One region of the Streptomyces sp. NPDC055103 genome, then DNA from elsewhere that is predicted to be linked to it. Evidence: riboswitches for the same ligand, from Rfam matches in the RefSeq annotation. Region 1 holds a riboswitch; the other holds the start of a gene.
What was found. Region 1 has a riboswitch for cobalamin ahead of ACWFR1_RS09635 (ribonucleoside-diphosphate reductase subunit alpha). Riboswitches for the same ligand answer to the same signal wherever they lie in the genome.
Positions count from the first base shown of each region.

Region 2: another riboswitch for cobalamin. It lies ahead of ACWFR1_RS27320 (energy-coupling factor ABC transporter permease); the one in region 1 lies ahead of ACWFR1_RS09635 (ribonucleoside-diphosphate reductase subunit alpha).

Region 1 is NZ_JBSGTX010000010.1:133,994-141,004, forward strand. It holds gene mctP (monocarboxylate uptake permease MctP) at 1-615, shown strand, start outside; gene ACWFR1_RS09630 (GNAT family N-acetyltransferase) at 701-1,201, shown strand; cobalamin riboswitch at 1,267-1,393, shown strand; gene ACWFR1_RS09635 (ribonucleoside-diphosphate reductase subunit alpha) at 1,526-3,892, shown strand; gene ACWFR1_RS09640 (ribonucleotide-diphosphate reductase subunit beta) at 3,892-4,908, shown strand; gene def (peptide deformylase) at 4,980-5,630, opposite strand; gene ACWFR1_RS09650 (tetratricopeptide repeat protein) at 5,691-6,671, opposite strand; gene ACWFR1_RS09655 (HD-GYP domain-containing protein) at 6,752-7,011, opposite strand, start outside.
Region 2 is NZ_JBSGTX010000049.1:2,614-9,624, reverse strand. It holds gene cbiQ (cobalt ECF transporter T component CbiQ) at 1-241, opposite strand, end outside; gene ACWFR1_RS27325 (energy-coupling factor ABC transporter substrate-binding protein) at 248-733, opposite strand; gene ACWFR1_RS27320 (energy-coupling factor ABC transporter permease) at 730-1,428, opposite strand; cobalamin riboswitch at 1,458-1,664, opposite strand; gene ACWFR1_RS27315 (RidA family protein) at 1,707-2,192, shown strand; gene ACWFR1_RS27310 (VOC family protein) at 2,209-2,604, opposite strand; gene ACWFR1_RS27305 (ArsR/SmtB family transcription factor) at 2,601-2,903, opposite strand; gene ACWFR1_RS27300 (PTS-dependent dihydroxyacetone kinase phosphotransferase subunit DhaM) at 2,977-3,387, opposite strand; gene dhaL (dihydroxyacetone kinase subunit DhaL) at 3,393-4,013, opposite strand; gene dhaK (dihydroxyacetone kinase subunit DhaK) at 4,085-5,077, opposite strand; gene ACWFR1_RS27285 (hypothetical protein) at 5,147-5,671, opposite strand; gene ACWFR1_RS27280 (hypothetical protein) at 5,874-7,011, shown strand, end outside.

The DNA of each region.
Region 1 (7,011 bases):
ATCGGCATCGGCGCGCTCGTCCCGGCCGCGATCATGTCGATCGCCGCGGCCAACCTCTTCACCCGCAACATCTACAAGGACTTCATCAAGAAGGACGCGACCCCCGCCCAGGAGACCAAGGTCTCCAAGCTCGTCTCGCTCCTGGTGAAGGTCGGCGCGCTCGCCTTCGTCCTCACCATGGACAAGACGGTCGCGATCAACTTCCAGCTGCTCGGCGGCATCTGGATCCTCCAGACCTTCCCGGCGCTGGTCGGCGGCCTGTTCACCCGCTGGTTCCACCGCTGGGCGCTGCTCGCCGGCTGGGCCGTGGGCATGGTCTACGGCACGGTCGCCGCGTACGGCGTCGCCAGCCCGACCCAGAAGCACTTCGGCGGCTCCTCCGCCGAGATCCCGGGCATCGGCGAGATCGGCTACATCGGCCTCACGGCCTTCGTCCTCAACGTCGTCGTCACGGTCGTCCTGACCTTCGTCCTCAAGGCCGCGAAGGCCCCCGACGGCATCGACGAGACCTCCCCCTCGGACTACACGGCCGACGCGGGCGACGCGCCGGCCCGCGAGGCGAAGCCGGACACGGACCCGCAGGCCGACCCGAAGGTCGGCGCCGGAGCGCACTGAACCGGCGGTACGGACGCGGGGCCCGGGATCTCCACCAGGAGATCCCGGGCCCTTTCCCGTACCTCCTCCGAGGCAGACTGCTCGCATGGACTTCACGATCAGGGCGGTACGGCCCGAGGAGTACGAGGAGCTCGGGGAACTCACCGGGCGGACCTATCTGAACGACGGGCTGCTGCTGCACGGCGAGGACGACTTCTACCTGGCCGTGCTCCGGGACACCGCCCGGCGGGCCCGCGAGGCCGAGGTGCTCGTCGCCGTCGACGAGGACGGCCGGATCATCGGCGGGGTGACCTTCGCCCCCGGCTCCACCCCCTGGGCCGACATCGCCGTCGCCGGCGAGGCCGAGTTCCGGATGCTCGTGGTCGCGCCGGAGGCCCGCGGCAGGGGCGTCGGAGAGGCCCTCGTACGCCACTGCGCGGACCGCGCGCGGGCCGTGCCGGAATGCGCGCGGCTCGTGCTCTCCACGGACGCGAAGATGGTCTCGGCACATCGGATCTACGAGCGGATGGGCTTCGTCCGCACCCCGGAACGGGACTGGGAACCGATCCCCGGCCACTCCCTGCGGACGTACGCCCTGGAGTTCTGACACCGGGAGCCAGGCCCGGGCGACACAACATGTGGGGGGTTCCGCGAGCGGCGCCCCCCACATGTATGCTCGTGCTCGCTGTCGACGCAGGGAAATCCGGCGCGAATCCGGAACTGTCCCGCAACGGTGTGCTTCATACCCATACGCGCGTACGAAGTGAGTCCGAGGACCTGCCGGCAGCGCACCCGGTCCGACCGTTCCGGGTGTCACTGACGTCCGGGCCTCGCGGAGTGGGCCGGTGGACGCGGCGCGCCCGGCGTACGGGCGCCCGCCTGCCCGCCTTCCCCCGCCGCGGCCCCGAGCCGAGCGAGGGAGAGCCCCCACGTGACCATCGCGCCCGCCGATCCGGCCACGGCGATCGAGAGCGACGGACCCGGCACCGTACTGCTGCGGACCCTGACCGATCTCACCGCCGACCTCCCCGACACCGACCCCGGCAAGGTCGCCGCCGCCGCCCTCCGCGGCCGCAGCGCCACGTCGGACGAGGCGGAACTGCGCGAGCTGGCCACCGAGGCGGCCGCCGGTCTGATCTCCGAGGACCCGGCCTACTCCCGGCTCGCCGCCCGGCTCCTGACGATCACCATCGCCGACGAGGCCGCGGGCCAGGGTGCGGTCTCCTTCTCTGCCTCCGTGGCCGTCGGTCACCGCGAGGGTCTGATCGCCGACCGCACCGCCGACTTCGTCGCGCTGCACGCGGACCGCCTGGACGCCACCATCGACCGCGCCGGCGACGACCGCTTCGGCTACTTCGGTCTCCGCACCCTCTTCTCGCGCTACCTGCTGCGCCACCCGATCACCCGCAAGGTGATCGAGACCCCGCAGCACTTCATGCTGCGCGTGGCCTGCGGTCTGGCCGAGGACGAGAGCGTCCGCGCGCTCGACGAGGTCGGCGCCCTGTACGGCCTGATGAGCCGTCTGGACTACCTCCCCTCCTCCCCCACGCTCTTCAACTCCGGCACCCGCCACCCGCAGATGTCCTCCTGCTACCTCCTCGACTCCCCGCAGGACGAGCTGGACTCCATCTACGACCGCTACCACCAGGTCGCGCGCCTCTCGAAGCACGCCGGCGGCATCGGCCTCTCGTACTCCCGCATCCGCGCCCGCGGTTCCCTCATCCGGGGCACCAACGGCCACTCCAACGGCATCGTGCCGTTCCTGAAGACCCTCGACGCCTCCGTCGCCGCCGTGAACCAGGGCGGCCGCCGCAAGGGCGCCGCCGCCGTCTACCTGGAGACCTGGCACGCGGACATCGAGGAGTTCCTGGAGCTCCGCGACAACACCGGCGAGGACCAGCGCCGCACGCACAACCTCAACCTCGCGCACTGGATCCCGGACGAGTTCATGCGCCGCGTGAACGCCGACGCCGACTGGTCGCTGTTCTCCCCCGCGGACGTGCCCGAGCTCGTCGACCTGTGGGGCGAGGAGTTCGACGCCGCCTACCGCGCCGCCGAGGCGAAGGGCCTGGCCCGCAAGACCATGCCGGCCCGTGACCTGTACGGCCGGATGATGCGGACCCTGGCCCAGACCGGCAACGGCTGGATGACCTTCAAGGACGCCTCGAACCGGACGGCCAACCAGACCGCCGAGCCCGGCCACACCGTCCACTCCTCCAACCTCTGCACGGAGATCCTGGAGGTCACGGACGACGGCGAGACCGCGGTCTGCAACCTGGGCTCGGTCAACCTCGGCGCGTTCGTGCGCGACGGCGACATCGACTGGGAGCGGCTCGACGCGACCGTCCGCACGGCCGTCACCTTCCTCGACCGGGTCGTCGACATCAACTTCTACCCGACCGAGCAGGCCGGGCGTTCCAACGCCCGCTGGCGGCCGGTGGGCCTGGGCGCGATGGGCCTCCAGGACGTCTTCTTCCAGCTGAAGCTGCCCTTCGACTCCCCCGCGGCGCGCGCGCTGTCGACCCGTATCGCCGAGCGGATCATGCTCGCCGCGTACGAGGCGTCCGCCGACCTCGCCGAGCGCAGCGGCCCCGTCCCCGCCTGGGACAAGACCCGTACGGCCCGTGGTGTCCTGCACCCGGACCACTACGACGTCGAGCTGAACTGGCCCGAGCGCTGGGCGGCCCTGCGTGCCCGCATCGCGACGACCGGCATGCGTAACAGCCTGCTCCTGGCGATCGCGCCGACGGCGACCATCGCCTCGATCGCGGGCGTCTACGAGTGCATCGAGCCGCAGGTCTCCAACCTCTTCAAGCGCGAGACGCTGTCGGGCGAGTTCCTCCAGGTCAACTCCTACCTCGTCGACGAGCTGAAGCGGCTCGGCGTGTGGGACGCCCAGACCCGGGACGCGCTGCGCGACGCCAGCGGCTCGGTCGCCGGCTTCACCTGGATCCCCGCCGAGGTGCGCGAGCTGTACCGCACGGCCTGGGAGATCCCGCAGCGCGGTCTGATCGACATGGCCGCCGCCCGCACCCCGTTCCTGGACCAGTCGCAGTCCCTGAACCTGTTCCTGGAGACGCCGACGATCGGCAAGCTGTCGTCGATGTACGCGTACGCCTGGAAGCAGGGGCTGAAGACGACGTACTACCTGCGCTCGCGCCCGGCGACCCGGATCGCCCGCGCCGCCCAGGCGTCGACCGCGACCGCCGCGCCCATCCCCCTCCAGCAGGCGACCCCCGACGCGGACGCCCTCGCCTGCTCCCTCGAAAACCCCGAGTCCTGCGAGGCCTGCCAGTAATGAGCTCCACCGAGAAGAAGAACCTGCTCGACCCGGGCTTCGAACTGACCCTCCGTCCGATGCGCTACCCGGACTTCTACGAGCGCTACCGCGACGCGATCAAGAACACGTGGACGGTGGAGGAGGTCGACCTCCACTCGGACGTCGCCGACCTCGCCAAGCTCACCCCCGGTGAGCAGCACATGATCGGCCGTCTGGTCGCGTTCTTCGCGACGGGTGACTCGATCGTCTCGAACAACCTGGTCCTGACGCTCTACAAGCACATCAACTCCCCGGAGGCGCGCCTGTACCTGTCGCGCCAGCTGTTCGAGGAGGCCGTGCACGTCCAGTTCTATCTGACGCTGCTCGACACCTACCTGCCCGACCCGGACGACCGCGCCGCCGCGTTCGACGCGGTCGAGGAGATCCCCTCCATCCGCGAGAAGGCGCAGTTCTGCTTCCGCTGGATGGACTCGGTGGAGAAGATCGACCGCCTGGAGACGAAGGCCGACCGCCGCCGCTTCCTCCTCAACCTGATCTGCTTCGCGGCGTGCATCGAGGGCCTGTTCTTCTACGGTGCCTTCGCGTACGTGTACTGGTTCCGGTCCCGCGGTCTGCTGCACGGTCTGGCGACCGGCACGAACTGGGTGTTCCGCGACGAGACGATGCACATGAACTTCGCCTTCGAGGTCGTGGACACCGTCCGCAAGGAGGAGCCGGAGCTCTTCGACGACGCGCTCCAGCAGCAGGTCACCGACATGCTGAAGGAGGCCGTGGAGGCGGAGCTGCAGTTCGGCCGCGACCTGTGCGGCGACGGCCTGCCGGGCATGAACACCGAGTCGATGCGCGAGTACCTCCAGTGCGTCGCCGACCAGCGTCTCCAGCGCCTCGGCTTCGCCCCGGTCTACGGCTCGGAGAACCCGTTCGCCTTCATGGAGCTCCAGGGCGTCCAGGAACTGACCAACTTCTTCGAGCGCCGCCCGTCCGCCTACCAGGTGGCGGTCGAGGGCTCGGTGGACCTCGACGAGGACTTCTGACCGGTCCGGATCCGGGTACGAGGAAGGGCCCCGCACTCCTGGAGTGCGGGGCCCTTCCTCGTAGGCCGGGGTCAGGCGTTCGGGACGACCTCGTAGCGCGGGGTGCCCTCGGCCATCTGCTTCAGGGCGTCCTTGCGGTCGCGCTTGGAGAGGCGGTCGATGTACAGGTAGCCGTACAGGTGGTCCGTCTCGTGCTGGAGGCAGCGGGCGAAGTAGCCGGTGCCCTGGACCGCGATCGGGTTGCCCTCGGCGTCCTGGCCACGGACCACGGCGTAGTCGGGGCGGGCCAGCTCGGCGTAGGCGGTCGGCACGGACAGGCAGCCCTCGTTGGACTCGTCCAGGTGGCGCCGGTCGGCCGGAAGCTCGTCGAGCACCGGGTTGACGACGACACCGGTGTGCCGGACACCCTCGTCGTCCGGGCAGTCGTAGACGAAGACCTTGAGGTCCACACCGATCTGGTTCGCGGCCAGGCCCACGCCCTCGGCGGCCTTCTGGCTGGCGAACATGTCGTCGATCAGCGCCGCGAGCTTGTCGTCGAACTCGGTGACGTCCTTGCACTCCTTGTGGAGCACGGGATTGCCGACGACCGTGATCGGGCGGGCCGTCCCGCGCTCGCGGTACGCGAGCTCACGCGCCTCGCAGTCCTCCGTGTCGACGACGAACCCGCTGTCGTCGACGATCTCGACGTCGCTGATCTGCCCGTCAGTTTCCTGCTGCGTCATGTCCGGCGCGTGCCTTCCTCGGAACCCCAGTAAACGATCCCGTACAGCCTACGGGCAGCGTCAGCAGACCTCTTCCAGATCCCGCCACTCACGGCTGTCGGGGCTGTCCGCCACCCACCCGTCGAGAAGGCCGCGCACCAGGCCGGCCGGGGCCGCGATGCCGCACTCCCGCTCCGGGACCCACAGCTCGCCGGGCGAGCGGTGGCCGAGCGGCCCGGGGTGCCCCGGTTCGCTGTGGTCGTGCGGGTCGGAGTGCTCGCCCTCGCCCTCGGCGCTCGGCATCGTCGACTCCGAGCAGGCGCGGCAGAGCAGCCGCACGGAGGACGACCAGTCCTCGGCGGCGAAGCCCGCGTCGGAGGCGAGCTGCTCCAGGGCGTCCCGGTCGGCCTCGGTGGCGGCCTCCAGGAGGACCACCCAGGTGGGGACGGGCGACGGCGCCCACAGCTCGATCTCGTCGAAGACCGGGTAGGACGGGCCGGCGGTGGTGGTGCGCTCGCCGTTCGGCACGCCGTCGTGGAGGACGACCTCGCCCCAGCGGCGCCCCGAGGACGGCAGCGGGATGGAGAGGACCTCGATACGGGCCGGGTCGAGCCTGCGGCCCCACACGACCTCGGCCTCGCCCTCGGGCGAGAGCCGGACGGCGGCGCTGCCCAGCTCCATGCCGGCGGGCTCGCCGGTGCCCGCGGCGGCCCCGGGCACCTTGAGCCCGTACGCCTGCCAGGCACGGCGGGCCAGCGGCCAGTCCTGGAGCGCGGTGGCCGCGATGCCGACGTTCCACCAGTCGGGGGCGCCGGTCTCCTTGTCGAGCAGCGCGACCGCGCGGAGCCCGGCGGCCCTGGCCTGCTCCCAGTCGTGCCGGAACTTGTGCAGCAGGGCCAGGTTGAACCAGGACTCGGAGAGCCAGGGCTCCAGATCCGCCGCACGTGTCAGCAGCGCGCCCGCGTCCTCGTACCGGCCGTCGCCGATCAGCGTGAACGCGCGGTCGGTGGCCTGCCGCCACGAGGCGGAGGGCCGATGCCGTACCTTCCCGAAGATCCTCACGATTCCCGCCTGCCGGTCGCTTTCACCCTCTTGTTCGCATCCAACCATGCCCGGTCGGACGCGCGCTCATTACCCATGGGTTACCCCGCGACGCCCGAGGTCACCCCAGCGACTCCGCCTCGCGCCAGGACCCTGGCCAGGCATTCGACGACGTCCGGGTGATAGTCGCGTGCGGTGCCCAGTCTGAGCCGCTCCAGGGCGTCGAGGGCGGCGCCCGCGCCGTCGCCCGCGAGGTCGTCGTAGGCGTTCACGGTCCGGACGATCCGGGCGGACAGCGGCTGCTCGCGGTACGGGTCCGCCTGCCGCTCCACGACCACGGCGACGGCCGGGGGGACCCCCG
Region 2 (7,011 bases), on a different contig from region 1:
GCGGCACCGCTCCCGTGACGCAGAAGCCGAGGGGGACACGGAAGGCCCGCCACAGCTGACGGCCCGCCACCCCGGCCGGGCCGAGCAGCACCACGAGCGTGGCCGCCGCGACGAGCACGGCACCGGGCCACGGCGGCAGACACACCGCGCACAGTGTGAGGCCGAAACCGAGCAGGGCCTTCTCGACGGGATGGCGGCGGCGCCAGCGACTGCTGTGCGCCGCCGCGTCGATCGGCAGCATGGGCGGCTACGCGTCCTTGCCGTCGGCGGAGGTACCGGAGCCCGCCGAGGCGGAGTGCGCGGCGCCGTCTTCGGCCTTCGCGGCGTCTGCGGTGCCGGCGGTCTCCGAGGTCCCGGCGGCCTCAACGGCCTCGGCAGCCTCAGCCGCCTCTGCGGCTACCGAAGCCGTCGCCAAGGCGGCGCGGGCCTCGCCCTGGCGTCGTCCGCGCCGTACGCCGAAGTAGTACGCGAGGACACCGGCGCCCAGCGCCGCCTGGAGGGCGAACAGCGCCGACTCGATCTCCGCGGACGGCGGCTCGTACAGGGGGCTGAACCACGGTTCGTACTCCGGCTGGAGCTCCGTGATCGCGGTCTCCGCCTCCGCGTCCGCCCCGGTGAAGGGCTCCTCCTTGTGGTCGCCGAGCCCCAGCGCGAGCGGCAGCACCGCGAGCGCGGCGACGACGAGCAGCAGGAGGGCGTTGATCTTCGTGTTCCGGCTGACGGTGACGCTCATCGCGGAGCCGCCCCCTCGCGTCGCTTCGTCACGGTCCGGCCCAGGACGCCCAGCCGGGTCAACTCGCCCTTGCTGGACTGGGTGAGCAGCCGCATCACGAGCACGGTGAGCAGGCCTTCGCTCACCGCGAGCGGAATCTGCGTCACGGCGAAGATGGAACCGAACTTGGCCAGGGCGCCCATGACGCCGCTGCCCTGGTCAGGGAAGGCCAGCGCGAGCTGCACGGTCGTGACGCAGTACGTGGACAGATCGGCGACGAACGCGCCGCAGAAGACGGCGACCATCAGCGGCGCGCCGAACCGGCGCACCAGCAGGTAGGTCCCGTACCCCGCCCAGGGCCCGACGATCGCCATCGAGAAGGCGTTCGCGCCGAGCGTGGTGAGCCCGCCGTGGGCGAGCAGCAGGGCCTGGAAGAGCAGGGTGATCGTCCCGAGGACCGCCATGATCGGCGGCCGGAAGAGGATCGCGCCGAGCCCCGTACCCGTCGGATGCGAGCAACTGCCCGTAACCGAGGGCAGCTTGAGCGCCGAAAGGACGAACGTGAAGGCGCCGGAAGCGCCGAGCAGCAGGGTGGACTCGGGGTTGGACCGTACCTCGCGGGTGAGCGCGCGCACCCCGTGGACGATGAACGGAGCGGCCGCGACGCCCCAGGCGGCGGCGTGAGCGGGGGGCAGATACCCCTCGGCTATATGCATGGTCGGGAGACCCTCTCCAGCACCTCGTGGATGGACAACGCACCCTGGCCGGTCTCCTGGCTGACGGTCATACGTCCCGACTCCGCCTTCCCACACCGAGGCGGTATCCCACGACGGTCCAGTGGCTTGCCCGAGGGTGTCTCCCGCGGGTGTGGAGCCGGAACTCCCGATCACAGTGGCGAGGGCCGCACCGGTACCGCACCGGTTTCCCGTACACCAAGGCCCTGCGACACTAGTGCGTTGATCAGGTACATCACAACGTGAAGGGGTGCGGAGCGATGGATGACGGCCGACGGACGGTCAGTTCCGGTTCGCCGCTCGAACCGGAGATCGGGTTCTCCCGGGCCGTACGCAAGGGGGCGCACGTCGCGGTCGCGGGGACCGCTCCCATCGGCGACGACGGGGGCGTCGTCGCGCCGGGGGACGTGTACGCGCAGACCGTCCGGTGTCTGGACATCGCCGAGGCGGCCCTGAAGGCGGCGGGGGCCTCGTCGGAGGACGTCGTACGGACGCGGGTCATGCTGACCGACGTGACCCGCTGGAAGGAGGCCGCGCGCGCCCATGGGGAACGGTTCGCGGCGGTCCGGCCGGTCACGACCTTCGTCGAGGTCTCGCGTTTCATCGACCCCGAATGGCTCGTCGAGATCGAGGTCGACGCCGTGCTCGACACCGTCACCGGCACCGGCACGGCACCGGCACCGGTACCGGCACCGGCACCGACGTCGACCTCGACTGACGCGCGGAACGGCTACTCCCGCTCATGACTCCTGCCACTCCTGCTTACACCTGGGGCTTCGTCGCGATCTGGATCAGGTTGCCGCAGGTGTCGTCGAAGACGGCGGTCGTGACGGGGCCCATCTCCAGGGGCTCCTGGGTGAAGCGGACGCCGAGGCCGGTCAGGCGCTCGTGCTCGGCCCGCACGTCGTCGACGGCGAACTGGGCCAGCGGGATGCCGTCCTGGACGAGCGCGTCGCGGTAGGACTTGACCGCGGGGTGACCGGCGGGCTCCAGGAGGAGCTCGGTGCCGGCGGGCTCGTCGGGCGAGACGACGGTCAGCCACCGGTCCGTCTCGCCCAGCGGGACGTCGTGCTTCTTCACGAAGCCGAGGATTTCGGTGTAGAAACGCTCGGCCTTGGCCTGGTCGTCGACGAAGACGCTGGTCAGGTGGATCTTCATGGGGTGCTCTTCTCCGGTCCGGGTGCGTCGGCCACGGGCCACCGCTCGGTGATGTGCCGCAAGGGGGCCGTGTTCAGGTCGTGGAACTTGTAGCGGCCCTCCCGCCTGGTCTCGACGAGCCCGGCGGCCTCCAGCACGGCGAGGTGCTGGGAGACTCCCTGGCGCGAGATGCCGAGCTGATGCCTCATGCTCAGCCGCGAGCAGATCTCGAACAGTGTCTGTCCGGACTTCTCCGCGAGCTCGTCGAGGATCGTGCGGCGGGTGGGGTCGGCCAGGGCTTTGAAAAGGTCGTCGGCCACGACCCCAGGATAGGCAACCGCTCACTTGCCTATCAAGTCGGGGTGCGACGTGTCCCGCGCCCGGGTGAAACCCTCACTCCTTGCGATAGCTGTACGCCTCCGAGGCCGCGGCGGCCACCGCGTCGAGATCCCCGCCCGCGCTCGCCGTCACCAGCGCCGCGACCGCGCCCTCGACGAACGGCGCGTCCACCAGACGGGCGCCCTCCGGCAGCTCGTCGCCCTCGGCGAGCAGCGCCTTCACGGTCAGGACCGCGCTGCCCAGGTCGACCAGGAGCGCCACCCCCGCGCCGCCGTCGACGGCCTTCGCCGCCTCGCAGATCAGCTCGGCGCTCGTCCCGAGACCGCCGCCGGGAAGCCCGCCGGCCGGCAGGATCGGCGCGGTCCCGCCGCCGCCCGCGAGCCCCCGGGCCAGCGCCGCCACCGAGGCCGCTACCTCGGCGCTGTGCGAGACCAGCACGATCCCGACCGGCGCCGTGGCGCTCACCGCGCTCACTCGGCACCCTCCGCGCGAGCCGTCTCGGCGAGCTCAGCGAAGAGCAGCGCCGACGACGTCGCTCCGGGATCCTGGTGCCCGATCGACCGCTCGCCGAGATAGCTGGCCCTGCCCTTGCGTGCCTGGAGCGGTACGGTCGCGAGCGCGCCCTCCTCGGCCGCCGCGCGCGCCGCCCCGAAGGAGCTCCGCAGACCCTCCACGGCCGGGACGAGCGCGTCCAGCATCGTCTTGTCGCCCACCTGGGCGCCGCCCAGCTGGGACACGGCGGCGACACCGGCGCCGAAGGCCTCAGCGAGCCGCTCCCGGTCGACGCGCTCCTCGTCGCCCAGCGCCTTGCCGGCACGGCGCAGCAGCGTCCCGTACAGCGGCCCCGAGGCCCCGCCCACCGTGGAGATCAGCTGCCGCCCGGCGGCGACGAGCGCCGCACCGGGGGTCGCGGGCGGCTCCTTCGCGAGCAGCTCCGCCACGGCCGAGAACCCGCGCTTCAGATTGGCGCCGTGGTCGGCGTCGCCGATCGCCGAGTCCAGCTCGGTGAGCCGGTCGGCCTCACGGTCCACGGCCACGGCGGTCGCCTCCAGCCACCGCACCAGGAACGACGCACCGAACGTCAAGCTCATGCCGACTCCCTCCACTCCCTGTCCCACTCCCTCTGCCTCTCCGTATCCCGCTCCGTCTCCCCTAAGGTGACTCACCGGCCCCACCGCAGCGCGGGCGTCTCCACCGGCGCGTCCCACAGACGGAGCAACTCCTCGTCCACCTGGCACAGGGTGACCGAGCAGCCGGCCATGTCGAGCGACGTCACGTAGTTCCCGACGAGCGTCCGGGCCACGGGAATCCCGCGCTCGCCCAGGACCCGCTGCACCTCGGCGTTGAAGCCGTACAGTTCGAGCAGCGGCGTCCCGCCCATGCCGTTGACCAGGACGAGCACGGGCCCGGACGGGCGCAGGTCCTCGACGACGGCGTCGACGGCGTAGTCCGCGATCTCCCGAGAGGTCATCATCGCGCGCCGCTCGCGCCCCGGCTCGCCGTGGATGCCGACACCCAACTCCAGCTCACCCGCTGGCAGATCGAAGGTGGGGCTGCCCTTGGCCGGGGTGGTGCAGGCGCTCAGCGCGACCCCGAAGGACCGCGAGCGCTCGTCGACCCGGCGGGCGATCGCCTCCACCCGCTCCAGGGGAGCGCCCTCCTCGGCGGCGGCTCCGGCGATCTTCTCCACGAACAGGGTGCCCCCGGTCCCGCGCCGCCCCGCCGTGTACAGACTGTCCGTCACCGCCACGTCGTCGTCGACCAGGACTTTCGCGACCTGGATGCCCTCGTCCTCGGCGAGCTCCGCCGCCATCTCGAAGTTGAGCACGTCGCCGGTGTAGTTCTTGACGACGAACAGCACCCCGGCGCCGCTGTCGACGGCCGCCGCGGCCCGCACCATCTGATCGGGCACGGGCGACGTGAAGACCTCCCCGGGACACGCCGCCGACAGCATTCCGGGCCCCACGAACCCTCCGTGCAACGGCTCGTGCCCGGACCCGCCCCCGGACACCAGCGCGACCTTCCCGGCCACGGGCGCGTCCCGCCGCACGACGATCCGCTGTTCCACGTCCACGACCAGCTCGGGATGTGCGGCGGCCATCCCGCGCAGCGCGTCGGCGACGACGGTCTCCGGAACGTTGATCAACATCCTCATGGATATCTCCTGGTGAGACGAACAGGCAGGCTGCTGGGCAGGGTCTTTGGTGATCGCGTCGACAGCCGGTTACTCGTCGTCCTCCTCGTCTTCGTCGTACCAGCCTTCGATCATGCCGACGAGTCGTTCGTCGATCGGGTTGTCGAACTCGTCTTCGGTGACGAGGAGTCGGCGCAGTGTGTTCAGGGGGTACCAGTGTTCGCCGGGCTTGGCGTCGGGTGCGCCGACGCAGGGGGTGTCCAGGTACGCGGGGTCCGGGACCTCCGGATAGAACGCCGGGAGCAGGCCGAAGGTGACGTCCGGTTCGAACTTCCACACCCAGCCCTCGCGCCGTCGGCGCAGGGTCTCGCCGATGTACCACACGGCACCCTGGACGAAGGGGGAGCGGCGTTGTGCGGTGATCTCCTCCGGCTCGGCGAATGACTCCTTGACGAGGTCTTCCAAGGCGTCGAGGGAGGCGTCGGAGAAGTCGAACCGGTCGACGCCCCCGCCGGCTTCCCGGGCCCAGCCTTCGAAGGCGGCCTGGCGTTCGGTGAGCCAGACCAGGAGGTCGGGGTGGCGGGTGGAGTCGTATGCGGAGCGGGGTGTGGTCATGGTCAGAAACCTACAGAACCGTGCTGTCGCCCGCGCAGAATCTTCGCGGAGTTATCACACGGCACGTCAACAACGCTTTGTACCAGAGGTGTTGATGGCCTCTAGTGTGGTGTGTCGGCAGGAGCGGGCACGATACGGGGGCCCTTGTCCGGCCTGCCCTCGCAGTCTTGAGTCCCATGGCCCCCACGACCAGGGACACTACGTGAGCACACCTATACGACAGCGCCTGAAAAGGCGCCTATCCGCCGCGCTGGCGGTCGTCTCCTCGGCGGCGGTACTGCTGGTCGGCCTGCCGTCCGTCGCGTCGGCCGCGCCCGGGGACTACGCGAAGATCACCGGCGGCAAGCGGTGCGATCAGATGCACCTGAAGAGGACCGTCCCGCGTACGCCGAACAACTCGGGTGCGCCGACGGGTGAGCACCACTGGACGAAGTCCGGACCGGACGAGGAGTACTACTACAACAACGCGTTCAAGGGTTTCGAGAACGTTCCCGCGCCCACCGCGGCCGAGCTGGGGCAGGTCACCGGCAGCCGCGCGGACATCGACAAGTGGGACAAGGCGTACGAGGCCTCCAAGGACCCGGAGGACATGCGCAAAGCGATCTACTCCCGCTACCAGCGGCACCGGAACGAGTCGAACAGCCCCAAGCCGTTCGGCAGCTGGAAGGTCAACCTGATCAGCGCGCAGGTCAGCAAGCAGAAGGGGGGCGTGTTCGAGGTCAAGGCGGTTCAGGACTTCAACATGGTCGGCCCTGACTGGCTGTGCGAGGTCACGATCGAGATCTTCGACAAGGACGGCAAGAAGATCGCCTCCCGGCGGTACGACTCCTACAACCAGCGCACCGGTGACCTGGGGGAGTTCAAGTCCGACGGGAAGCGCAAGCCGGCCCAGCTCCGGGCCGACAGGATCATCCTGCGGCACAAGGACGCGAAGCACGACTTCACCCGGCACCGCCTGACGATGTTCACGTCGGAGAAGCCGAACGGGGCCACCCTCCGCGACTACAAGGCCGAGAACGACAAGCTGCGGTCGGAGCGGGGGACGGGGAACAATCCGATCCGGATCGCGGAGCGCCGGGCGACCGCGAAGGGCCTGTGGCCGGAGACGAAGTACACGAAGACGTACAACGTGTTCAACCCGCTGCCGAACCGCGGCACCCAGGGCCCGGGCGCCTCGATGGCCTACGGGTCAGGACAGAACCCGGCCCAGGCCCGGCAGTTGCAGAACCAGTACCTGGCGGACAACGCCCGGTCCGCGCTCGGCCGGGGCCCGGGCGGCGTGGACTTCTCCACCCTGGAGCTCCAGTACGTCGGCAACCCGGTCAAGGGCAAGGCCCTGG